2 regions of the Rossellomorea sp. y25 genome follow, and region 1 is predicted to be linked to the other one. Evidence: a T-box and tRNA genes for the amino acid it is inferred to sense, from the RefSeq annotation. Region 1 holds a T-box; the other holds one or more tRNA genes.
The links. The T-box of region 1 lies ahead of AAEM60_RS10670 (tryptophan--tRNA ligase). A T-box ahead of a tRNA ligase gene usually reads a tRNA of that ligase, here a tRNA-Trp.
Positions count from the first base shown of each region.

Region 2: it encodes a tRNA-Trp, which carries the amino acid that the T-box ahead of AAEM60_RS10670 (tryptophan--tRNA ligase) is inferred to sense. The anticodon was not compared.

Region 1 covers NZ_CP145886.1:2,143,225-2,147,452, reverse strand. The annotation lists gene AAEM60_RS10675 (methionine biosynthesis PLP-dependent protein) at 1-810, opposite strand, end outside; SAM riboswitch class I at 906-1,015, opposite strand; gene AAEM60_RS10670 (tryptophan--tRNA ligase) at 1,236-2,234, opposite strand; T-box leader at 2,293-2,535, opposite strand; gene AAEM60_RS10665 (metal-dependent hydrolase) at 2,601-3,227, opposite strand; gene AAEM60_RS10660 (NUDIX domain-containing protein) at 3,324-3,950, opposite strand; gene AAEM60_RS10655 (HAD hydrolase-like protein) at 3,964-4,228, opposite strand, start outside.
Region 2 covers NZ_CP145886.1:1,373,359-1,377,586, reverse strand. The annotation lists gene AAEM60_RS06850 (sugar ABC transporter permease) at 1-553, opposite strand, end outside; tRNA gene AAEM60_RS06845 (tRNA-Gly) at 1,228-1,301, opposite strand; tRNA gene AAEM60_RS06840 (tRNA-Leu) at 1,305-1,388, opposite strand; tRNA gene AAEM60_RS06835 (tRNA-Cys) at 1,397-1,470, opposite strand; tRNA gene AAEM60_RS06830 (tRNA-Gly) at 1,478-1,552, opposite strand; tRNA gene AAEM60_RS06825 (tRNA-Gln) at 1,557-1,628, opposite strand; tRNA gene AAEM60_RS06820 (tRNA-His) at 1,668-1,743, opposite strand; tRNA gene AAEM60_RS06815 (tRNA-Trp) at 1,755-1,828, opposite strand; tRNA gene AAEM60_RS06810 (tRNA-Tyr) at 1,909-1,992, opposite strand; tRNA gene AAEM60_RS06805 (tRNA-Thr) at 2,012-2,087, opposite strand; tRNA gene AAEM60_RS06800 (tRNA-Phe) at 2,101-2,176, opposite strand; tRNA gene AAEM60_RS06795 (tRNA-Asp) at 2,194-2,270, opposite strand; tRNA gene AAEM60_RS06790 (tRNA-Met) at 2,405-2,478, opposite strand; tRNA gene AAEM60_RS06785 (tRNA-Val) at 2,554-2,629, opposite strand; tRNA gene AAEM60_RS06780 (tRNA-Glu) at 2,670-2,744, opposite strand; tRNA gene AAEM60_RS06775 (tRNA-Ser) at 2,764-2,855, opposite strand; tRNA gene AAEM60_RS06770 (tRNA-Asn) at 2,862-2,936, opposite strand; rRNA gene rrf (5S ribosomal RNA) at 2,944-3,060, opposite strand; rRNA gene AAEM60_RS06760 (23S ribosomal RNA) at 3,359-4,228, opposite strand, start outside.

The sequences.
Region 1 (4,228 bases):
ACATTCGTGCCCTTCAAGATATTTTGCTAGTTTTCTTGCGTTTTTTTCATGTTGAGCCATTCGGAGACTAAGGGTTTTCATCCCTCTTAATAAAAGCCAACAATCAAATGGTGAGAGAACCGCGCCGATGGAATTTTGAATGGTGCAGATTTTTTCCGCCAGCTCCTCTGTGTTTACAACCACAACACCTGCCAGCACGTCATTATGGCCCCCTAAGTATTTCGTGGCGCTGTGAATAACTATGTCTGCTCCTTCAGTGAGTGGCTTTTGAAGAACAGGTGTGTAGAAGGTATTATCGACAATTAAAAGCAACCCGTTACACTTTGCGATTCCAGCAACCTCAGAAATGCTTGCTTCATTCATTAATGGATTGGTTGGCGTTTCAAGAAAGATGGCCTTTGTTCTCTTAGAAATTTGTTCTTCTATGGAGCCGGCATCACTTGTATCGACGAAATGAAATTTGATACTATATTGTGCTTCATACTGTACGAATAAACGGTAGCTCCCGCCGTATAGGTCTTTCGAAACAATCAATTCATCCCCGCTGGAAAATAAGCTAAGGATTGCCTGAATCGCTGCCATCCCCGAGCTGAAGGCAAACCCTCTGTGCCCTTCTTCCAATTGAGTGAGGGTGTCTTCTAAGGTTGCGCGGGTTGGATTTCCTGTTCTTGTGTAATCATAGCCTGTCGATTGCCCAATCCCCTTATGTTCATAAGCAGTCGATAAATGAATGGGTAGGCTCACAGCACCCGTTGCAGGATCTTTCCGGTTTCCCGCCTGGACAAGCAAAGTATCAATATGTTTTTTCAATATTCTTCTCTCCTTTTCTTTCCCTGTAAACGAAAAGGGAAAAAACAAAAAAACCTTCTTAATGAAAATAAGAAGGTTTTGTACGTTCGTTCTCCCTCTTATCGTCCAAGTTGACATCAACTTGCTGGAATTAGCACCATACCTAAAACTGTGGCTGGTTGCTGAGGTGTCTTCGGGCCAGTCCCTCTACCTCTCTTGATAAGAAACTATATGATTTTGTGAAAAATAACTTTCCCATAACTTATAACAAAGAAGAACAAATGTCAATGAGAATTATGAATTATCCGAAAATGAAGCATACATAGTGACGCAACTTTTTGAGCCGTTTTTCGTCTGCTTCTATATTCTTGCAGAGGTCCGCACATTCCCTCCAATCAACTCCAGATGAATGGCTGAATTCAAAAAAATAGAGCGATTCATTTTATTTAATGAAAGATACCCATTTTCCTTTTAATTTCTTTCATAAATGGAATCGTCTTTTCTCTTGCTTTATCGGCTCCTTCTTTTAAAATGGCATCCAGCCTCTTGGGGTTGGCTATTAGTTCTTCATATTTGGATCGAGGTTCCTCGATAAATGAATTCATGACTTGGAATAGCTCTTTTTTCGCTTCTCCCCACCCTATTCCGCCTTGAAATCTCCTTCTCATTTCTTCAACTTGATCGGATGTTGCAAATTCCTTATAAAGCGAAAATATGACGGACGATTCAGGATCCTTAGGCTCCTCAGGGGGTGAAGAATCTGTTTTGATTTTATTGATTAGTTTTTGAAGCTTTTTTGATTCTTCAAATAATGGGATGGTATTGTTATAGCTTTTACTCATTTTTCGTCCATCAAGTCCCGGTAGAACAGATGTTTCTTCCTGTATCACATAATCGGGAAGAACAAATGTTTCGCCATATTGCTTATTAAAGTTTTCTGCAATGTCCCTTGCAATTTCGACATGCTGAATTTGATCTTTACCGACAGGAACCAGTTCCGTTTGGAATAGAAGGATATCCGCCGCCATCAATATCGGGTAGGTGAATAAGCCCATGTTGACCCCTGCATCTACTTCTCTGCCCCTTTTTTGATTATCTTCAACTACTGATTTATATGCATGGGCCCGGTTCATTAATCCTTTCGGTGCAAAGCAAGCGAGGATCCAGCTTAATTCAAAAATCTCAGGTACATCAGATTGACGGTAAAAAATCGCTCGATCAGGATCCAACCCTAATGCTAACCAAGCTGCCGCCACTCCATAAGATAGTTCTTTCATTTCATGCTGATCATGTATCTTCGTTAACCCATGATAATCCGCAACAAAATAAGCGGTGTTGTAGGATTGATTCTCTGCCAATCGTAATGCCGGTTTAATGGCGCCAATATAATTCCCTAAATGAATCCTGCCTGTTGGTTTGATACCAGTCAGAACTTGTTTTTTCATAACAATCCCCCCGTCTAAAATAATAAAACCAAACACAAAAAGGGCTTCTCATCCCCTAAAAAAGGACGAGAAACCCGTGGTGCCACCTTCATTCGCTTACACTTTAGTAAACGCACTCATATGTACAGAAGTCGCCTTCGATACATCGTCTCTTTTATCGGTGAGACCCTCCGCCATAACCTACTTCATTTCAGCCTGGATGCTCAAAAGCCCATTCAACGATTTCACCATACTGATTCTCACCATCCATCAGCTCTCTGAAATGTTTCGTTCGTCTACTCTTCTTCCTCATCGCATTTAACTATTTTAGTGTTTCCATTATTTTAATGTATCAGGAAATAATGGTCAAGTAGGCGAAAACACATTTTAGATTTCTTTAGATGAAAGAGGAAGGAAAAGTTTTATGCCTCTCTTATTAAAAGGGAGAAATTTCATATCCGCGATCAGATGACTTGCATATCCGATTACACACGCTTCAAAAACTCCATCAATCATTATTGATGACTCCAGATAATGGGCAATCATGCCATAATATACAATTCCAAGAACAGAGTGAGTATAACTGCGATGTGAAACGAATGAGGCAACGAAAATATAAATGCCCAACAACCATAACCACGTTTCATTCAACTGCCAACCGCATGCTGTCACACCGATGCCGGTAATCATCAGCATCCTTCTCTGGGTAATGAAACTCGAGAGAATCATCATTCCTGCACCATATCCAATCCCGAGCCATTGTTCTTTCCCAATTCCTTCAAGATAGCTGTACACCATCATTAAAAAACCAATGATTTGTGCCACTGCTCTGATCATTTTGGGTGAAAAAGTAACCTTGTTACTAAGCTTTCCGTCAATATCCATATCAGGCATGAGTCCGGATACCCCGCCTATTGCCACAAGTGTGGCGGTTATGTCAGGACCAGATCCAAATGAGTTCGCCACAATAAATCCCGTTGCTGCTCCAATAGCCATATGTGCTGTGCCGTTCAAGTGTGTCCTCCTACTTTCGTATCTCATTATGTATGTACCAGATTACTATGATAGCCTTTATTATCCATATTGACTATGGGAAGTACGAATTAATTTCTAAAGATGAGCCGATATGCGCGCAATTATTTCAAGAAGGTAGGACCTTTCATGAGGAACATAGTGATGGTAACTCACCCTTTGCTTAATGAAGTCCGTTTTTCCTGTTTCATTAATATGAAATCCTTCTACTTCTATTTCCGCTTTCGTTTGTTGAACGAGGGCTTTAAAGTCTTGAAGAGTCGTACGGAAAATACCGGACACTTCTTCTAACTGAAGTTGAAACTCGTCATATGCAACCGGCTTGGAATACAGGAATACGTGAGTTAGTTCCCGATCGATCATATCCCGTTGATCTAATTCCCCTTTTACAATTCCTAATGATTGCAGTTCATCTATCTTAATAAGAAGTCCAAGCTCTTCATGAACTTCTCTTACGCCGTCTTCAATCTTCTCTTCTGACAAGATATGTCCAGCGGCGGTAATATCAAGCAAGCCAGGGAAATCCTTTTTCTTATCACTTCTCAGTTGGAAGTAAATATAGGTCTCTCCACTACTCTCATCATAATGCGCAAGCCAACAGTGAAAAGTTTCATGCCAATATCCCTTTAAATGAACCTCGGAACGACTTGCTACTCCAATCCTATTACCGTATTCATCAAAGACGGCTAGTTGTTCTTCCTCCACCCGTATCCCTCCTTTATTTCATTTCCTCCAGATAATCTTTAACCTCCAAGAGATCTTCAACCACAATATCCGCTTCACGCAATTCATTTTCCTGAGAAAAATCAAAAGCACAACCTATCGAAAGAAAGTGATTTGCCTCTGCTCCTTTGAAGTCAGACAATCTATCACCAATCACAATCCCATGTGTAAGATTATGATCCTCTTTGATTTTTCGAATCAACTCCCCTTTGTCATCTGAATGTATTTCCTGAATGCTGTAGCACTCTAAAATCCATTGA
Region 2 (4,228 bases), 770 kb from region 1:
CAAACACGATGACAATCCCCCAGAATGCCGTCGTCTCATCACCAAGCCAAGGCATTTTAAAGAATCCGATCCCCGTCATATTCCCGAGTGATGCAAATCCTTTCACAAAGATGAACTGCCAGATGAATCCGAGTAGCAATCCACCAATTACGTTGGGAATAAAAAACACTGTCCGCAAAATGTTTCGCGTCTTCAATGCTGCATTCAGTAAAAGTGCAAACCCGAAACCTATTAAATTACTAATAATCACAGCCGCAAACATAAACTTCGTCGTGAACATAAAGGAATTAAAAAATGTCTTATCATCTGTGAAGATCTTTTTGTAGTTATCAAATCCAACCCACTCTACAACTGAGCTGACACCATTCCATGAGGTAAACGAATAATACACCCCCATCAAAAATGGAAGAATCTGAATCACTAAAAAAAATATAAGTGCCGGTCCAACAAAGGCAGCATACGTCAGCAAGCTCTTATACTTGAACTTCTTCTTCGTAACCGCCTTGATTTGCGCATCTGGGCTTACTGGTCCAGTCTGAATCTTGGTTTCCACCCGTATCACCACCCCTAATAATGTAATCGCTTTCTTACATTATAATGGGAGCGCTTTCTTAAATAGGGGGACTCAATTGACAAAGAAGGTGCAAAATTTTGACTAGATGGGTTTGGGATGGGTTGGTGATGGGTAAATGAAAAGGTTGGGTTTCTTTGGCTTGATAAGGTGAACGTAGGGTACAATGCGATTTTGAAAATAAAATGCTGGAATTGAAAATAAATGTGGTGAATTTGAAAATAAAATTGGAAAGTCGATAATAAATGTAGCAAAGTCGATAATAAAATCGAAAGGTCGATAATATATCTGCCAAACTCGATAATAAATCCGAAAAGTCGATAATATATCTGCTAAACTCGATAATAAATTATCAAGTGCCTATAAATCTAGCAGTTATATAGTTATAGAGAGTCGCTTTTTTATGTAAAATTATCATTTTCACTCTAAAATAGTCTTTTTTCAACTCCATTCCTGTACAAAATGCTACTAATACTATCTATAATATTGAAAAACTTCGAATCTCCCCCCTTATCCTACTAAAATAAAGCTGTTACTCATTGATCCACACTAAAATCTACTCATTTATTACATTCTTCCACATTTACCTCCTAAATTTCAGTCTCAGAACAATAAAAAAAGACTTCCTCTAATGAGAAAGTCTATCATATGTAAATTGGAGCGGGTGAAGGGAATCGAACCCTCATCATCAGCTTGGAAGGCTGAGGTTTTACCACTAAACTACACCCGCGAATGGTACCGGTGGCCGGGGTCGAACCGGCACTCCAGAGGAACACGATTTTGAGTCGTGCGCGTCTGCCAATTCCGCCACACCGGCATTACATTTGGAGGCGGCAACCGGATTTGAACCGGTGATCAGGGTTTTGCAGACCCATGCCTTACCACTTGGCTATGCCGCCTTAATATTGGAGCGGAAGACGGGATTCGAACCCGCGACCCCCACCTTGGCAAGGTGGTGTTCTACCACTGAACTACTTCCGCACTACTGGGCTAGCTGGATTCGAACCAACGCATGTCGCAGTCAAAGTGCGATGCCTTACCGCTTGGCTATAGCCCACTGATAGTATATGTCACGGAAATGAAAATGTGACTTTTATGGGGCGACTGATGGGAATCGAACCCACGAATGCCTGAACCACAATCAGGTGCGTTAACCACTTCGCCACAATCGCCATGATAAAATTGGCAGGGGTAGTAGGAATCGAACCCACACCAAAGGTTTTGGAGACCTTCGTTCTACCTTTAAACTATACCCCTATGAAATATAATTGGTTTCCAATGAATCTTCCTGCTATTAGCTGGGGTTCAATACTCCGCTTACGCTAGGAAAAAAATCTTGGTGGAGGGGGGCAGATTCGAACTGCCGAACCCGAAGGAGCGGATTTACAGTCCGCCGCGTTTAGCCACTTCGCTACCCCTCCAAATAGTAAATCACTCGGTTGGTGCCGGCAAGAGGACTTGAACCCCCAACCTACTGATTACAAGTCAGTTGCTCTACCAGTTGAGCTACACCGGCATCAAGTAATAAATGGTGGCTCAGGACGGAATCGAACCGCCGACACATGGATTTTCAGTCCATTGCTCTACCAACTGAGCTACTGAGCCATTATGCAAAATAAATATGGCGGTCCGGACGGGACTCGAACCCGCGACCTCCTGCGTGACAGGCAGGCATTCTAACCAACTGAACTACCGGACCAAAAATTTTCGCGCCTGCAAATTTTTTTACCATGAGTTGCGCCAGCAAAATAACTTTCATTACCTCGCAATAGCGAAAATAACTATCCATGCGTGACTCATTAAGGATTATACTATCCAAAGTCAAAAATGGTATTGCGGGGACAGGATTTGAACCTGCGACCTTCGGGTTATGAGCCCGACGAGCTACCGAACTGCTCCACCCCGCGACGATATGATTTGTTAAGTTAAACTTATAAATTAAGGATGATTATTCAACTCAGCTTATGCTTCGTGAAAAATCATGGTGGAGGATGACGGGATCGAACCGCCGACCCTCTGCTTGTAAGGCAGATGCTCTCCCAGCTGAGCTAATCCTCCATTATATTCATTGTTTTATTTCATTTTTGGAAAAAAGTGTTGGTGACCCATACGGGATTCGAACCCGTGTTACCGCCGTGAAAGGGCGGTGTCTTAACCGCTTGACCAATGGGCCTTAATAAGAAGAAGTGTTATGGCGGAGAGCAAGGGATTTGAACCCTTGAGACAGCGTTAACCGTCTACACGATTTCCAATCGTGCTCCTTCGGCCACTCGGACAGCTCTCCATATAATGGCTCCGCAGGCAAGATTCGAACTTGCGACCGATCGGTTAACAGCCGATAGCTCTACCACTGAGCTACTGCGGAACGATATGCCTGGCGACGTCCTACTCTCACAGGGGGAGATCCCCCAACTACCATCGGCGCTGAAGAGCTTAACTTCCGTGTTCGGCATGGGAACGGGTGTGACCTCTTCGCCATTGTCACCAGACAATTCCTTGTCACTTTTTTAAGGACAAGTATTATTATATCGCGTAGATATATTTTTTCAAGGCTTTTTTTATATTTTCTTATAAAATTTATTCCCTGAAAACTAGATAAAGAATTGATGTCAAGAAAGCCGAATACCGACCAATTGTGCATCTACTTCTTCAAGTAGATACCATTCCAGCTCCGGCGGCTAGAGACTCGAGGTCATTTCAGTTCAATCAGCTGAGGGTAAAAGGCACCCTCTTCTGATTGCCCAAAAATGCTTGTCGTTTCTGGTCAAGCCGCCTCCGCTTTATAGTGTGGTTAAGTCCTCGATCGATTAGTATCAGTCAACTCCACATGTCGCCATGCTTCCATCTCTGACCTATCTACCTAGTCATCTTCTAGGGATCTTACTCACTTACGTGATGGGAAATCTCATCTCGAGGGGGGCTTCATGCTTAGATGCTTTCAGCACTTATCCCTTCCGCACATAGCTACCCAGCGATGCCTTTGGCAAGACAACTGGTACACCAGCGGTGCGTCCATCCCGGTCCTCTCGTACTAAGGACAGCTCCTCTCAAATTTCCTGCGCCCACGACGGATAGGGACCGAACTGTCTCACGACGTTCTGAACCCAGCTCGCGTACCGCTTTAATGGGCGAACAGCCCAACCCTTGGGACCGACTACAGCCCCAGGATGCGATGAGCCGACATCGAGGTGCCAAACCTCCCCGTCGATGTGGACTCTTGGGGGAGATAAGCCTGTTATCCCCGGGGTAGCTTTTATCCGTTGAGCGATGGCCCTTCCATGCGGAACCACCGGATCACTAAGCCCGACTTTCGTCCCTGCTCGACTTGTAGGTCTCGCAGTCAAGCTCCCTTGTGCCTTTACACTCTGCGAATGATTTCCAACCATTCTGAGGGAACCTTTGGGCGCCTCCGTTACTCTTTAGGAGGCGACCGCCCCAGTCAAACTGCCCACCTGACACTGTCTCCCACCCCGATAAGGGGCGCGGGTTAGAATTTCAATACAGCCAGGGTAGTATCCCACCGATGCCTCCACCGAAGCTGGCGCTCCGGCTTCCAAGGCTCCTACCTATCCTGTACAAGCTGTACCAAAATTCAATATCAGGCTACAGTAAAGCTCCACGGGGTCTTTCCGTCCTGTCGCGGGTAACCTGCATCTT